One region of the Streptosporangium sp. NPDC023615 genome, then DNA from elsewhere that is predicted to be linked to it. Evidence: riboswitches for the same ligand, from Rfam matches in the RefSeq annotation. Region 1 holds a riboswitch; the other holds the start of a gene.
What was found. A riboswitch is a leader RNA that binds a small molecule or an ion and turns the genes downstream of it on or off. The one in region 1 is predicted to bind cobalamin.
Positions count from the first base shown of each region.

Region 1 (7,488 bases):
CGGGCGCGCAGGCCGTCCCGGGCGCGGAGGGCGTTGCCGGGCCGGGCGGTGCCGGGCGCGACGGGTGGGCCGTCGCCTGTTCACCGGAGCGTTCCGCGCGTGCGGGAACGACCGAGACCAGCACGGCGAGAGCGGTGACGACGGCGGTCCCCGGCAGGCGGCGCATAGTGTGTTCCTCCCTCTCTGGTCACTACCTAGAGTAATCAGAGATGACCGACTGTCGCGCATTCTGACGGGGTTGAGATTTGAAGAGATTCTCTGCCCGAAATCGGGCAGAAAACTTGTTGTTCTCTTCTCGGGATGCGTAGGGTCCTGCTCTGTGTCCATGGCGCGGTATCCGCACGAGGATCTGATCACTCATCTGACCCGGACGAGCGGACTCGGGCCGGGCGAGGCGGCGCGGGTCGTGGCGGACGTCCTGGCCTACTTCTCCGAGCCCGTCGAGGAGTTCGTCCGGCGGCGGCACGCCGAGCTCAAGGCCAGGGGGATGGTCAACGACGAGATCTTCCCCCGGGTGGCCGCCGAGCTCGCGGTCCGCCGCGTCGCGGCACCCGAACTCTCCCTGCGCCAGTTACGCCGGATCGTCTACGGATAGCGGGCGCACCGGATCGTCTACCGATAGAAGGAGCGGACGTATGTGCGGAATCGTGGCCTACGTGGGGCCCAAGGACGCGGCACCCATCCTGCTGGAGGGTCTGCAGCGTCTTGAGTACCGGGGCTACGACTCCGCCGGGGTGGTGGTGTCCAACAAGGGGCTCAAGATGCGCAAGGTCAAGGGCCGGGTGGCCGACCTGGCGGCGGTCGTGCCCGCGCGCTTCAAGGGCGGGCTGGGCATCGGTCACACCCGCTGGGCCACCCACGGCGCGCCCAGCGACGTCAACGCGCACCCGCACCTGTCGGCCGACGAGCGCATCGCCGTCGTGCACAACGGCATCATCGAGAACGCCGACGAGCTGCGCGCCAAGCTGGAGGCCGAGGGCGTGGTCTTCCTCTCGGAGACCGACACCGAGGTGCTGGCGCACCTGATCGCCCGCACCGTCAGGGAGGCCGACTCGCTGGAGGAGGCCGTCCGCGCCGCGCTCAAGCGGGTCGTCGGCACGTACGGCATCGCGGTGCTCGACGCCGAGCGGCCCGGCGAGGTGGTCGTGGCGCGCAACGGCAGCCCGATCGTGCTGGGCATCGGCGAGAAGGAGATGTTCGCCGCCTCCGACGTCGCCGCGCTGGTCCGCTACACCCGCCAGGTGGTCCACCTGGAGGACGGCGAGATCGCGGTGCTCAAGGCCGACGGGTTCACCACCTTCGCCAGCGACGCGCGCGAGACGGCCAAGGAGCCGCTCACCGTCGACTGGGAGGCCGGCCACTACGACACCGGCGGCTACGAGCACTACCTGCTCAAGGAGATCTCCGAGCAGCCCGACACCGTGGCCAGGACGCTGCGCGGGCGCCTGGACGACCGCTTCCACATCGCGCACCTGGGCGGCCTGAACATGGACGCGCGGGAGACCCGCTCGTTCCGCCGCGTGAAGATCATCGGCTGTGGTTCCGCGTACTACTCGGGCCAGATCGGCGCGCAGCTCATCGAGGAGCTGGCGCGCATCCCGGCCGACGCCGAACCGGCCAGCGAGTTCCGCTACCGCAGCCCGGTGGTGGAGGCCGACACCCTGTACGTGGCGATCAGCCAGTCCGGGGAGACCTACGACACCCTCGCCGCCGTCCAGGAGCTCAAGCGCAAGGGCGGCCGGGTGCTCGGCATCGTCAACACCGTGGGCAGCGCGATCGCCCGCGAGTGCGACGGCGGCGTCTACCTGCACGCCGGGCCCGAGGTGTCGGTGGCCAGCACCAAGGCGTTCACCTCGACGGCCGTGGCGTTCGCGCTGCTCGCGCTGCACCTGGGCCGGGTACGGGACCTGTCCCCGGCCGACGGCAGGCGCATCTGCGACGGCCTGCGCAGGCTGCCGGAGCAGATCAAGGAGATCCTCGTGCTGGAGCCGGTGATCCGGGAGCTGGCGCACAAGTACGCCAGGGCGCCGAGCATGATGTTCGTGGGCCGGGTCCGCGGATACCCGGTGGCCAGGGAGGGCGCGCAGAAGCTCAAGGAGATCTCCTACGTGCACGCGGAGGCGTACCCGGCCAGCGAGCTCAAGCACGGCCCGCTGGCGCTGATCGGCCCGGAGATGCCGACGGTGGCGATCGTCCCCGACGACGAGCTGCTGGACAAGAACCTCACCACGCTGGGCGAGATCCGCGCCCGGGGCGGGCGGGTGCTCATGGTCGGGCACCGCACCGCCGACCCCAAGCTGGCCGACGACTGCGTCGTGGTGCCCAAGAACGAGACCGAGCTGGACCCGATCCTGCTCTCGATCCCGCTGCAGCTCTTCGCCTACCACGCCGCCGTGGCGCTGGAGCGGGACGTCGACAAGCCCCGCAACCTGGCCAAGAGCGTGACGGTGGAGTGAGGACCTCCCGGCCGACCGGTCATACCCCCCGCACTATGACAGAAAGTGACATGAGCGTAACCTAGGGTGCAGGGGGTTCCCGGGGGAAGGGGCGCTTATGCGCCGCAGGGGGTTTTTCGCACTGGCGGCGGGGGCCGTGGTGCTCGCGGGCTGCGGCGGCGAGGGCGCTCCCGCGGGCGCGGCCGTGGACCGGCTGTTCCTCCTCGAACCCGCCGCCGACGGCCACGGCTGGGACGGCATCGCGCGCCGGCTGGCCTCGGTCCTGGTCCGCTCGGGGCTGGCGCGCACCGTCATGGCCGTCGAACGGCCGGGAGTGCTGGGGTCGGCCCCGCGCGACGCCTTCGTCGTCCCCGGCGCGCCCGGCCTCGCCGGGGACGCCGGGGACGCCGCCTCGGGTGCCTCCGGTGCCTCCGGTGTCTCCTTCGCCCGCGAGGGCAGGCTGCTCGTCACCGCGATGCCGATGGTCGCCGCCGCGGAGATCGCGAACACCGCCGCCGTGGTGGAGGCCGCCACCCCCCTCGCCCGCCTGGCGGGCGACTGGACGGCCCTGGTCGTCCCGGCCGGTTCCCGGCTGCGCGCCTTCGAGGACCTCGCCGCCGCGCTGCACCGCGACCCGGCCGGGCTGACGGTCGGGGGCAGGCTGGAGGGCGGCTCGGACCACGTGCTCTACGGCATGATCGGCAAATGCCTCGGGGTGGACACCCGGCTGCTGGAGTACGCCGGCTACCTCGCCGCGGCGGACGCGGCCGAGGCGCTCCGGGTGGGGCGGGTGGCGGCCATGCTGGGATCGGCCCGCGCCCTGCTGCCGGCCATCTCCGCGGGCCGTCTGCGCCCCCTGGCCGTCTCCTCGGGGGGGCGGATCGAGGGGATCGACGCGCCGACGCTGATGGAGCTCGGCGTCCGGCTGGAGTACAGCGACTGGTGCGGGCTGCTGGGCCCCCGGGGCATGAGCGAGGGGGACAGGCAGGCGGCGATCGCCCTCTGTGAGAGGCTCGACGCCACGCCGCACTGGCGCGCCCTGTGCGCGGCGAACGGGTGGAGCCGGGTCTTCCTCGGCGGCGACGACTTCCGCCGGTGGCTGTCCACCGAGACCGGCCGGACCCGGGGCGTGCTTCACGAACTCGGCCTTTTGACGTCCTCAGACACAACCTGTTGGGGTAGTTGCGTCAGGCGGCCCTAGATGTAGGATCCTGATCGTTGCTGGTTCGCCCCGCGAGGGGCGAGGCAAGAGGGAACCCGGTGAGAGTCCGGGACTGCCCCGCAGCGGTGAACGGGAACGAAAGCCGTCATTGAGCACTGGGTGAACCATGCCCGGGAAGCGACGGCCGGTAGGCGTGTGCGGTGCGCCCGTGAGTCCGAAGACCTGCCGGTGACGTTGTTGTCCAGGGCCTCGTGGGAGGGCTCGCGGAACGAGGCGGTCCGGCGTGCCCGGAATCGCTCGCGGACGCGTGCCCCCGGCGGGAGCCGCAGGGGGAAGTCCGAACGAGCGAGGACATGACGTGACAGAGACCTTGGCGCGGGCCGCGGCGGAGACCGCGACGAAGAACGTGACGCCCACCGGCGCGCCGGCCGGGACCGCGGCGGAGAGCGGCCCGCGGGCGGGAACCGCCGCGGGGCCCGATGCGCGCGCCGGGAGCGCCGGGAGCGGCGGGGACGGCGGGGACGGCGGGGACGGGGCCGCCGACCGCAGGCTGGCCATCGACGAGGCCGCCGCGGGGGTGATCACCGACCCGGAGAACTCCAGGGTCGCCGCCGCGATGCTGGCCGAGCTGATCGCCGACGAGGCCGCCGGGCACGGCGTGCGGAGCTTCTCCGACTCCGTCGCCGCCACCCACGCCGCCGGGCTGGTCCAGGACCGGCTCGCGGAGTTCGTGGCCGCGCACGCCGGTGCCCTGGACGCGCTGATCCTGCCGGACGCCGACGCCCGGTTCGAGTACTTCGGGCTGCGTACCGTCTACGACCGTTACCTGCTGCGCCACCCGAGCACCCGCGAGGTGCTGGAGCGCCCGCAGCACTTCTTCCTGCGGGTGGCCTGCGGCCTGTCCGAGACCGTCGAGGAGGCCGCCGAGCTGTACGCGCTCATGGCCTCGCTGTCCTACCTGCCCAGCTCGCCCACGCTGTTCAACTCCGGTTCGCGCCGCCCCCAGCTCTCCTCGTGCTTCCTGCTCGACTCGCCCCGCGACGAGCTGGAGTCCATCTACGAGCGCTACACGCAGGTCGCCCGGCTGTCGAAGTACGCCGGGGGCATCGGCATCGCCTGGACCAGGGTCCGCTCGCGCGGCTCGCTGATCCGCGGCACCAACGGCCACTCCAACGGCATCGTGCCGTGGCTGCGCACGCTGGACTCCAGCGTCGCCGCGGTCAACCAGGGCGGCCGGCGCAAGGGCGCGGCCTGCGTCTACCTGGAGCCCTGGCACGCCGACGTCGAGGAGTTCCTCGAACTGCGCGACAACACCGGCGAGGAGGCCAGGCGCACGCACAACCTCAACCTCGCCAACTGGGTCCCCGACGAGTTCATGCGCCGGGTCGAGGCCGACGCGACGTGGTCGCTGTTCGACCCCAAGGAGGTCCCGCACCTGACCGACCTGTACGGGGCGGCCTTCGACGAGGCCTACCGGGCCGCCGAGGCCGAGGGCCGGTTCGTCCGGCAGATCCCGGCCCGCGCGCTGTACGGGCGGATGATGCGCACGCTCGCCCAGACCGGCAACGGCTGGATGACCTTCAAGGACGCGGCCAACCGGACCTCCAACCAGACCGGCGGGCCGGGGAACGTCATCCACCTGTCCAACCTCTGCACCGAGATCCTGGAGGTGACCGGGGACGCCGAGACCGCGGTCTGCAACCTCGGCTCGATCAACCTCGCCGCGCACCTGTCCGCGTCCGGCACCGCCGGAACCGGAACCGGCACCGGCACCGGCGCGGGAGCCGGCACCGGGATCGAGGCCGAGGCCGAGGCCGGGGCCGGGGCGGGGATCGAGGCCGGGACCGGGGCGGGCGCCGGGGCGGGGATCGACTGGGACCGCCTCCGGGCGACGGTCCGCACCGCCGTGCGCTTCCTGGACCGCACCATCGACCTGGGCTTCTACCCGACCCCCGAGGCCAGGAACGCCAACCTGAGGTGGCGGCCGATCGGGCTCGGCATGATGGGCCTGGCCGACGTCATGTTCGCGCTCCGGCTGCCGTTCGACTCGCCGGAGGCGCTGGAGCTGTCCACCCGTATCTCCGAGGAGATCGCGCTCGCCGCCTACGCGACCTCCTGCGACCTGGCCGCCGAGCGGGGCCGGCACCCCTCGTACGAGGAGACCAGGGCCGCGGGCGGGGTGCTGCACCCCGACCACTACGGCGCGGCCACGTCGGCGCGGTGGGCCGAGCTGCGGGAGCGGATCGCCGTGACCGGGCTGCGCAACTCGCTGATGATCGCGATCGCGCCCACCGCCACGATCGCCTCCATCGCCGGCTGCTACGAGTGCATCGAGCCGCAGGTGTCGTGCGTCTTCAAGCGCGAGACACTCTCGGGGGAGTTCCTCCAGGTCAACCGCTACCTGGTCCGCGACCTTCAGGCCAGGGGCCTGTGGACCCCGGCGATCCGGGACGCGATCAAGCGGGCCGACGGCTCGGTCCAGGACATCCCCGAGATCCCGGCCGACCTCAAGCCGCTCTACCGGACCGCCTGGGAGCTGCCGCAGAAGGCGCTGATCGACCTGGCCGCCGCGCGCACCCCCTACATCGACCAGTCCCAGTCGCTGAACCTCTTCATGGCCACGCCGACGATCGGCAAGCTCTCCTCGATGTACGCCTACGCGTGGAGGTCGGGGCTCAAGACCACCTACTACCTGCGTTCGCGCCCGGCCACCCGGATCGCGCAGGCCACGGTGGCGGCGCAGGCCCAGGCGGCCCCGGAGGGCGCGTCCCAGGATGGGAACCAGGGCGCGTCCCAGGGCGGGAACCAGGGCGGGATCCGGGCGGGGGGAGGGGTCGGGGTGCCGGAGGCCGCCGGGTTCGTCGCCGACCCCGGCGCCGTCGCCTGCTCGCTGGAGAACCCCGATTACTGCGACGCCTGCCAGTAGGGCGCCGGCCGCCCCCTCCCGCCCTGTTCTTCTCGCCCCGTTCTCTTCCCGTTCCACGAAAGGCACCGTTTCCGATGCTGCTCGACCCCGGCATGGATCTCACCCTGCGGCCGATGCGCTACCCGGAGTTCTACGAGCGCTACCGGGCGGCGATCCGCAACACCTGGACCGTCGAGGAGGTGGACCTCGCCTCCGACCTGGCCGACCTGGCGCGGATGACCCCGGAGGAACGCCACCTGATCAACCGCCTCGTGGCGTTCTTCGCCACCGGCGACTCGATCGTGGCCAACAACCTGGTCCTCAACCTCTACCAGCACCTCAACGCGCCCGAGGCGCGCCTCTACCTGAGCAGGCAGCTCTTCGAGGAGGCCGTGCACGTCCAGTTCTACCTGACCCTGCTGGACACCTACCTGCCCGACCACGACGAGCGGGTCAAGGCCTTCGCCGCGGTCGAGCACATCCCCTCGATCCGCGACAAGGCCGAGTTCTGCTTCCGCTGGATCGACTCGCTCGGCGGGCTGACCCGGCTGGAGACCCGGCAGGACCGGCGGGCGTTCCTGCTCAACCTGATCTGCTTCGCGGCGTGCATCGAGGGCCTGTTCTTCTACGGGGCGTTCGCCTACGTGTACTGGTTCCGCTCCCGCGGCCTGCTCAGCGGCCTGGCCACCGGGACGAACTGGGTGTTCCGCGACGAGTCCATGCACATGGAGTTCGCCTTCGGCGTGGTGGAGACCGTACGGGCCGAGGAACCCGAGCTGTTCGACGACGAGCTCACCGAGCAGGTCACCCGGATGATCGAGGAGGCCGTGGCGGCGGAGCTGGCCTTCGCGGCCGACCTGTGCGGCGACGGCATGCACGGGATGGGTGTGGAGCCGATGCGGCTCTACCTGCAGTACGTGGCCGACCAGCGGCTGGTCAGGCTCGGCATGCCCGTCCGGTACGGTACGGCCAACCCGTTCGCGTTC
Region 1 covers NZ_JBFABE010000018.1:74,716-82,203, forward strand. Annotated here, with positions in the region: gene AB0G16_RS15990 (N-acetylmuramoyl-L-alanine amidase) at 1-166, opposite strand, end outside; gene AB0G16_RS15995 (hypothetical protein) at 326-595, shown strand; gene glmS (glutamine--fructose-6-phosphate transaminase (isomerizing)) at 636-2,456, shown strand; gene AB0G16_RS16005 (tripartite tricarboxylate transporter substrate-binding protein) at 2,554-3,636, shown strand; cobalamin riboswitch at 3,641-3,842, shown strand; gene AB0G16_RS16010 (ribonucleoside-diphosphate reductase subunit alpha) at 4,148-6,523, shown strand; gene AB0G16_RS16015 (ribonucleotide-diphosphate reductase subunit beta) at 6,598-7,488, shown strand, end outside.

Region 2 (7,488 bases), on a different contig from region 1:
GCATCTCGTCGCGGTAGCGCTCCATCCGCGCGCCGATGACCGGCCTGGTGCGGATCCCGGGGTCCCGGTCCATCAGGGTGATGACGGTCCGGTGCTTGACCAGGAAACCGATGAACCCCTCCAGCGGCGGCCGGGCACTCCCGGACGCGTTCTCCGCGGAGAGCAGTTCGAGATCGGCCAGCAGGGGGGCCAGCGCCGCGTCGAGCAACGCGTCCTTGGTCCGGAACAGGCCGGTGACCGCTCTGCCGGACAGGCCGGTGGCGGAGGCGATCATCTGCAGTGTCGTTCGCTCGTAGCCGTTCGCCGCGAACAGGTCGAGCGCCGCCCGGGCCACCTGCTCGTGGGCCCGTGCGGGCACGGTCATGGTCATCTCTCCCCCTGTCGTCACAGAGCCCCGATGGACCGGAGGACTGCTCTGGCGTGAGGGGTAACAATGCATATGCGCAGGTCATTCCACTTTGCCGGATGATTGCCGGGGGCCCCGCCCGTCGTGATCCACTGCCGCCCGGCCCTCTGATCAGACGAACGGCCGAGCGGGGGTCGCGGCGGCGGATCGGCGCGGGGCCGGCCCGCGCCGCTCCTCATGTGGATCTCCGCGCGCCATGACGACGGCGCGGGAACGAGGCGCGGCTAGGGTCGTGGTGTGCGAATCGTGTCGTTGTTGCCGGCCGCCACCGACATCGTGGCGGTGCTCGGGCTGGGCGGTGACCTGGTCGGACGGACCCACGAGTGTGATTGGCCGCCCGAGGTGGTGGAAGGGGTGGCGGTGGTCACGGCGGCCGGGTTCGCCGCGGACCGGATGAGCAGCAGGGAGATCTCCGACGCGGTGGGCGGCGCCGCCCACCGGGGCTCGTCGCTGTACACGCTCGACGTGGAACGTCTGGCGGACCTGGCGCCCGACGTGGTGCTGACGCAGGACCTGTGCGAGGTGTGCGCGGTCTCCTACACGGGGGTGTCGCGGGCGGTGCGGCTGCTCGACTCGGGACCGCGGGTGATCAGCCTGGAACCGCGCACGCTTCCCGACGTGCTGGACTCCGTCGGGCATCTCGGCGAGGCGCTCGGGGTGACGAACGTGGCGTCCCGGCGGGTCGCCGAGCTGGAGGACCGGCTCGCGGCGGTGCGGTCCATGGTCGCGGACCGGCCGAGGCCTCGGGTGGCGGCGATCGAGTGGCTGGATCCGCCGTGGCCCGCCGGTCACTGGGTCCCCGAGCAGGTCCGGGCGGCGGGTGGTGAGCCGCTGCTGGCCGGGGCGGGCGAACACACCACCGCCGTCGACTGGGAGAGGGTGCGTGCCTCCCGGCCCGAGGTGATCCTGTTGATGCCCTGCGGCTTTCCTCCCGAGCGGACGCGGGCGGAGTGGTCCTCGCTGTCCCTCCTTCCGGGCTGGGCCGACCTGCCCGCGGTCCGCGCGGGCCAGGTGTGGGTGCTGGACGGCCCGGCGTACTTCAACAGGCCCGGACCTCGCGTGGTGCGGGGGACGGAGGTCCTCGCCCAGGTGCTCCACGGCGTGCGCGCCGGCGCTCCCGTCGCACGCGGGGAGGCGCACCGGGTCTGACGCTTGATGCGCCCTTTGTCGCTGACGAGGGGTGTGCGAGCATGGTCGGCGTAGGCGAGCGCGGACGAGGAAGCCGGTGTGAGTCCGGCGCGGTCCCGCCACTGTGATCGGCGAGCGAATCCCGAACGAGCCACTGCCCGCAGGACGGGTGGGAAGGCCGGGACGAGCCTCGACCCGAGAGCCAGGAGACTCACGCGGTCGCCACCTCGAAGAAATTGGGGCGGATCTCCCCAAGAGAGGAACGGTGATCGTCATGCCTGGACCTCGGCCTGCCGGCCCTGGGCGGTTCGGCCGCCGCGCGCGGGCCATCGCGCCCGGCCGCGGACTGCTCACCCGGGGAGCACTTCGGGGCAGCGGCGACCTGGTCGAACCCGCTCCCGGGCAGCCGTTCCTCGTCCGGCGCGGCTGCTGTCCGTACCACCGCCTTCCGGCGGCGACTGCGGCGACTGCGGCGAGTGCGCGCCGGCCGGCCCCGGCACGCGCCGCGAGCAGCGGGCCCTGCTCCTGCGACAGGCCGGAGGACCCGCATCAGCCACACCGACGGCTTCGGCCGCCGGCACCCCGCACGTGAAAGCCGCCCACGTCAGTACATGTGACGGTCGCGTGTCGCGCCGCCGGCCCGTCCGAGGGGGGAACGCATGAAAAGGATCACCGTGTGCCGGGACTGCTGCTGCGGGAGTGCGCGGAAGGCGCCCGCCCTCGACCACGGCGAGCAGATCCGCCGGCTGGCCGAGGTCGCGGACGTACGCGTGACCGAGTGCCTCGACGTGTGCGACCAGGCCAACGTCCTCGTCGTGCAGCCGACACCGGAGGGGCGGGCGGCCGGTGGCCGTCCGGTGTGGCTCGCCCTCGTCAACGACGAGAGCGCCACGGCCGATGTCGCCGAGTGGGTCCGCGCCGGTGGTCCAGGCCTGGTTCCGTTGCCGCCGATCCTCGAACTGCACCGTTTCACCCCGCCGCGCCGTCTCCCGCCCCGCGATGCCGATCCTCCGACGATGGACACCTCGGTCCCGCGCCGGTGACATCGGCCCGGGTGAGACCTGTCCGCCCAGGCTTATCGCGACCTTGACTCTGATGCGAATTTATCGCGATAAGGGCATCCCGCTCGTGTGCGCCGGCCCGGTTCGTGTGATGATGGTGCAAAGGCGAGCGCGGACGAGGAAGCCGGTGCAAGTCCGGCGCGGTCCCGCCACTGTGATCGGCGAGCGGATCCCCACCACGCCACTGCCCCTCCCCGGGGTGGGAAGGCGGGGACGAGCCTCGACCCGAGAGCCAGGAGACTCACGCGGTCGCCTCCTCGATGAACTGGGGCGGATCTCCCCGGGGAGGAGTGGGGCTCTCGTGCCCGTCGAGCCGGTGGCCGCGCCGAGAAGCCCTGTGGCATTCCCTCTTTCAGATCCGCCCCGTCGTGCAGATTCCGTGAGAGGAACACGTCATGACGGGCAGACGCCCCACCTCCCTCCTGCTCGCCTTCTTGGTGTCCGGAGTGCTGGCCGCCTGCGGCGGCGCCCCGGCTGAGAACGTCCCGGCCGCCGCCCCGGCGGCCTCCGCGCCCGCGGGCTTCCCGGTCACTCTCGACAACTGCGGTGTGAAGAGCACCTACGAGCAGCCACCGCGGCGGGCGATATCGATGAACCAGCACGCCACCGAGGTGATGCTGGCGCTCGGCCTGGAAAAATCGATGATCGGTACCGCCTACCTCGACGACAGGGTACTGCCGCAGTACAAGGCGGCCTACGACGCCGTCAAGGTCGTCTCGAAGGAGTATCCGGCGTACGAGGCCCTGCTGGCCGAGGAGCCCGACTTCGTCTACGGCGGCTTCGCCAGCACCTTCGACGAGAAGGAGGGCCGCAGCCGCGACACCCTGCACAAGGCCGGCATCAAGACGTACCTGAACGTCGAGGAGTGCGCCGAAGGGGCGGTGCCGATGGACCTGATCGACACCGAGATCCGCAACGTCGCGAAGATCTTCGGCGTCTCCGACCGGGCCGAACCGTTGATCACCACATTGCGGGCGACCCTCGACGGGGTGAGGACCACGCTCGGCGAGGCCGACCCGGTCAAGGTGTTCGTCTACGACAGCGGTGACAAGACCGCCTTCACCGCCGGGGGCAGGGGTGTCGGCAACGAGATCATCAAGCTGGCCGGAGCGGAGAACGTGTTCGCCGACGTCGACAAGGTGTGGGGGGATGTGTCGTTCGAGCAGGTCGCCGAGCGTGCCCCCGACTGGGTCGTCGTCTACGACTACGGCGACCGGCCGGTGGCCGACAAGGAGAGGTTCCTGCTGGCCAACCCAGCACTGAAGGACGTGCCGGCCATCAAGAACAGGCGGTTCGCGGTGCTGCCGCTGTCGTCGGTGGTGCTCGGCGTGCGGGCGCCGGGAGCCGTCGAGGCGCTGGCCCGGCAGCTGCACGCCGACCGCTTCAAGTGAGACCGCTTCACGTGAGACCGCTTCAAGTGAGATCACTTCAGGTGAGCGAACCGGACGTGGGCGCCGTGCTGCCGGCACGGAGGCCGGGACCGCCCTACCCGGTCGTGATGCTCGTGCTCGTGTTCCTGCTCGGCGGTGCGGTCACCGCGGCCGTCGCGGCCGGGTCGGTGGCCCTGCCGGCCGGGCAGGTGTGGGGCATCCTGCTCCATCACCTGCATCCCGCCCTGGCCGAACCGGTCTGGACACCGGTGCGGGAGACCATCGTGATGGATGTGCGGCTGCCGCGGGTCGTCCTGGCCGGCGCGGTCGGCGCGGGCCTTGCGGTCTGCGGCATGGTCCTGCAGGCGCTGGTGCGCAACCCGCTGGCCGACCCGATGCTGCTGGGGGTCTCCTCCGGCGCCGGCGTCGGGGCGGTCACCGTGGTGGTGTTCGGCCTGAGCGTGTTCGGGGCGTTCAGCCTGCCGATCGCGGCCTTCCTCGGGGCGCTGGCCGCGCTGGTGGCGGTCTACTTCCTGGCCCGCTCGGGCGGGCGCATGACCACGATGCGGCTGGTGCTGGCCGGGGTGGCCACGGCAGAGGTCTTGTCGGCCGTGGCCAGCTTCCTGGTGGTGACCTCCAACGACCCGCACAAGACGCAGGCGGCGGTGCGCTGGATGCTGGGCGGCCTGGCCGGAACCACCTGGACGGTGGTGTGGATCCCGGCGGCGACCGTCGTGGTGGGGACCGCCGTGCTGCTCGGGGTGTCGCGCCCGCTGAACCTGCTGCTGGCCGGGGAGGAGGCCGCGGCCTCGCTCGGGCTGGACGTGCACCGCTTCCGGGCGGCGCTGTTCGTGCTGGTCGCCATGATGGTCGGCACGATCGTCGCGGTCAGCGGCACCATCGGCTTCGTGGGACTGATCATGCCGCACGTCGTGCGGCTGCTGATCGGTGCCGACCACCGCCGGGCGCTCCCGGCGACGGCGCTGCTGGGGGCGGTCTTCCTCATCGCGGCCGACCTGGCCGCCCGCACCCTGATCGCGCCGGAGGAGGTCCCCGTGGGCATCGTCACCGCGCTGGTCGGCGGGCCGTTCTTCCTGTGGCTGATGCGGAGGCGCTCCACATGACAGTGACCGTGGAGGACGTGTCGGTCCGCGTCGGCGGCCGTGACCTGGTCCACCGGGTCTCGCTGGAGGTCGCCGAGGGGGAGATGCTCGCCCTGGCCGGACCCAACGGCGCGGGCAAGTCGACGCTGCTGCGCACCCTCTACCGGGCGCGCAGGCCGACCGGCGGCCGGGTGCTGCTGGACGGCGAGGACGTGTGGCGCATGCCCGCCCGCCGCCTGGCCCGCCGGCTGGCCGCCGTCCTGCAGGAGAGCGGCGGAGACTTCGAGCTGTCGGTGTACGACGTCGTCGCCATGGGCCGCACCCCCCACAAACGGGCCTTCGACGGTGACGACGCGACCGACAGGGCGATCGTCGCCGACGCGCTGGAACGCCTCGACCTGGCAGGCCTGGCGTACGCGCCCTTCGACCGCCTCTCCGGCGGGGAGAAGCAGCGGGCGCTGATCGCGCGGGCGCTGGCCCAGCGACCGGCCACGATGGTGCTGGACGAGCCGACCAACCACCTGGACCTGCGCCACCAGCTCGACGCGCTGAACCTGGTGCGCGGCCTCGGCGTCACCGCCGTGGTCGCCCTGCACGACCTCAACATGGCCGCCGCGTTCTGCGACCGCGTCTGCGTCATGGACGCCGGCCGCGTCGTCGCGCTCGGCACCCCCGCCGACGTGCTGACCCCCGCCCTGCTCGCCGAGGTCTACCGGGTCGACGCCGAGGTGGCGATCCACCCGGAGACGGGGGTGCCGCAGGTGAGCCTGCGAACCGGAGGGAGCCGCCTCACGAACTGAACCCCCTTCGCATGAAAGGCCGGACCCGCCATCCGGTTCGCTCGCCGTGCGCTTTTCACGAACGGAGCTCCCGTGTGATGACGTTTTCTCACTGAATCTCAATTGATTCGGCCGTGCTCGAAATGTACGAGGACGAGCGTCCAGGATGAGGTGGGGTATGTCGACGGCTCTGGCTTTCTGCAGGGTCTGGTGCAGGCCGGGGGATTGGTCGGCCAGGACGTCGATGGCCTCGTGCAGGTAGCGGTAGGCGGTGACCCGTGACCATCCGAAGGCGATGCCGTGCGGACGAATGTCGGGCTTGCAGCGGAGCCAGACCAGCGCGAAAGTGCTTGGTAGAAGCAGGTCGGGCGTCGGGTGCCCGTGGGGGTGCCGCGACGTAGCCGCTCGTTGCAGAGCAGTCCTCCGACGTGGCGAACCAGTTCACGAGAAACGCCGAGCGTGGCAGGGTAGGCGATCACGTGGTTCCCGGTCTCGGAAGATCTTGTGATGAGACCTCATCTACCGGGGGCTCCACGCCCATTTCTGGCCAACGGCGGACCGTCCATAAGTTCGCCGAGATGTCTTGGCTGGTAGCGCAGGTCTGCTGTCGCCCACTTCGTTCGGCCTGAGAAAATCTCACTCGCTGGTCACCGACGCCGTCAAGGTCGGTGGAGAGGTAGACCGGTCGCACGTCGAGTTGGTCACCCCAGCGCAGCAGGACCGACGGAGGAGCGTCCGGCGACTGCTTGGAGGCGGGCACCACGACCTGTGCGGCGGCCTGCCGGATCGCGGTGTCCAGCAGCGGGACGGTCGCCCGGCCCGGGGCAGGGGAGGCAGGGCCGTCCGGGCCGTCGAGGCGGATCACCGCGTGGAAGTGGACCAGGCCGCGCGCCTGGTACTCGGCGACCTGGCATACGACAGGTGCAGACACCTCACGCAGGTGAGCACGAGGCGCGTCGAGCTGTCGAGCCAGGACAGCGGGGAGTGCTTCCGGTGACGGTAACGCTCACGTTCCTACGTCAAACGGACTGGACAGAGCGTCTGGGGCGGGACGCTCGCGTCGAGTGTCTTTGTTAACGCTCACATACGTTCATCAAGGCGTGTCCTCTGCCCGGCGGGCTTGGCTGTGGGTGGTGCGGCAGAGTAGACACGAAGCCAGGAATGCCTGTCAAGAATCGGCGGGTCCTGCATCCCGGGCCACTGTTCGACGACCGGGTCCCAGCTGCTTTCGCCCAAGCGTGTTCGCTGCTTCCCAGGAGCGCGGCGCGGTGAAACTTTCACCCGTGACCCTCCTGCGGCGGTCGGGCGGCCCCTCTCTCTTCCCTCCCGAGCAGGGCGTTGCCGGCGCACGAGGGGCTCATGCCGGCCGCCGCGGGCGACCGGTGCGACGGCGTCGGGCGTGTCCTGGCGGCGCCGCGTCCGCGCCACCCGCGCACTCCGCTCACGGGGAGTACGACCAGCTGAGGGTGGCACCAGCATCAATCTCTGCTTTCCGCCCGGAAATGAATGCTATACATCTGGCGAACCGGCCGGATCCTTGAACCGGCGGAGGGAAAGATGGAGCCGCCTAGCTGCAGTTATGCTCGGAAGAGCTCTCACTCTGACAAGGCACCCCCGATGAGGAGTCAGAAATAAGTAGGC
Region 2 covers NZ_JBFABE010000052.1:3,811-11,298, reverse strand. Annotated here, with positions in the region: gene AB0G16_RS28300 (helix-turn-helix domain-containing protein) at 1-364, opposite strand, end outside; gene AB0G16_RS28295 (cobalamin-binding protein) at 644-1,555, shown strand; cobalamin riboswitch at 1,620-1,747, shown strand; gene AB0G16_RS28290 ((2Fe-2S) ferredoxin domain-containing protein) at 2,194-2,577, shown strand; cobalamin riboswitch at 2,678-2,840, shown strand; gene AB0G16_RS28285 (ABC transporter substrate-binding protein) at 2,991-3,986, shown strand; gene AB0G16_RS28280 (iron ABC transporter permease) at 4,028-5,089, shown strand; gene AB0G16_RS28275 (ABC transporter ATP-binding protein) at 5,086-5,868, shown strand; gene AB0G16_RS28270 (replication initiator) at 6,323-6,820, opposite strand.
Region 2: it holds a riboswitch for cobalamin, as region 1 does, so the genes downstream of both, AB0G16_RS28285 (ABC transporter substrate-binding protein) here and AB0G16_RS16010 (ribonucleoside-diphosphate reductase subunit alpha) in region 1, are expected to answer to the same signal.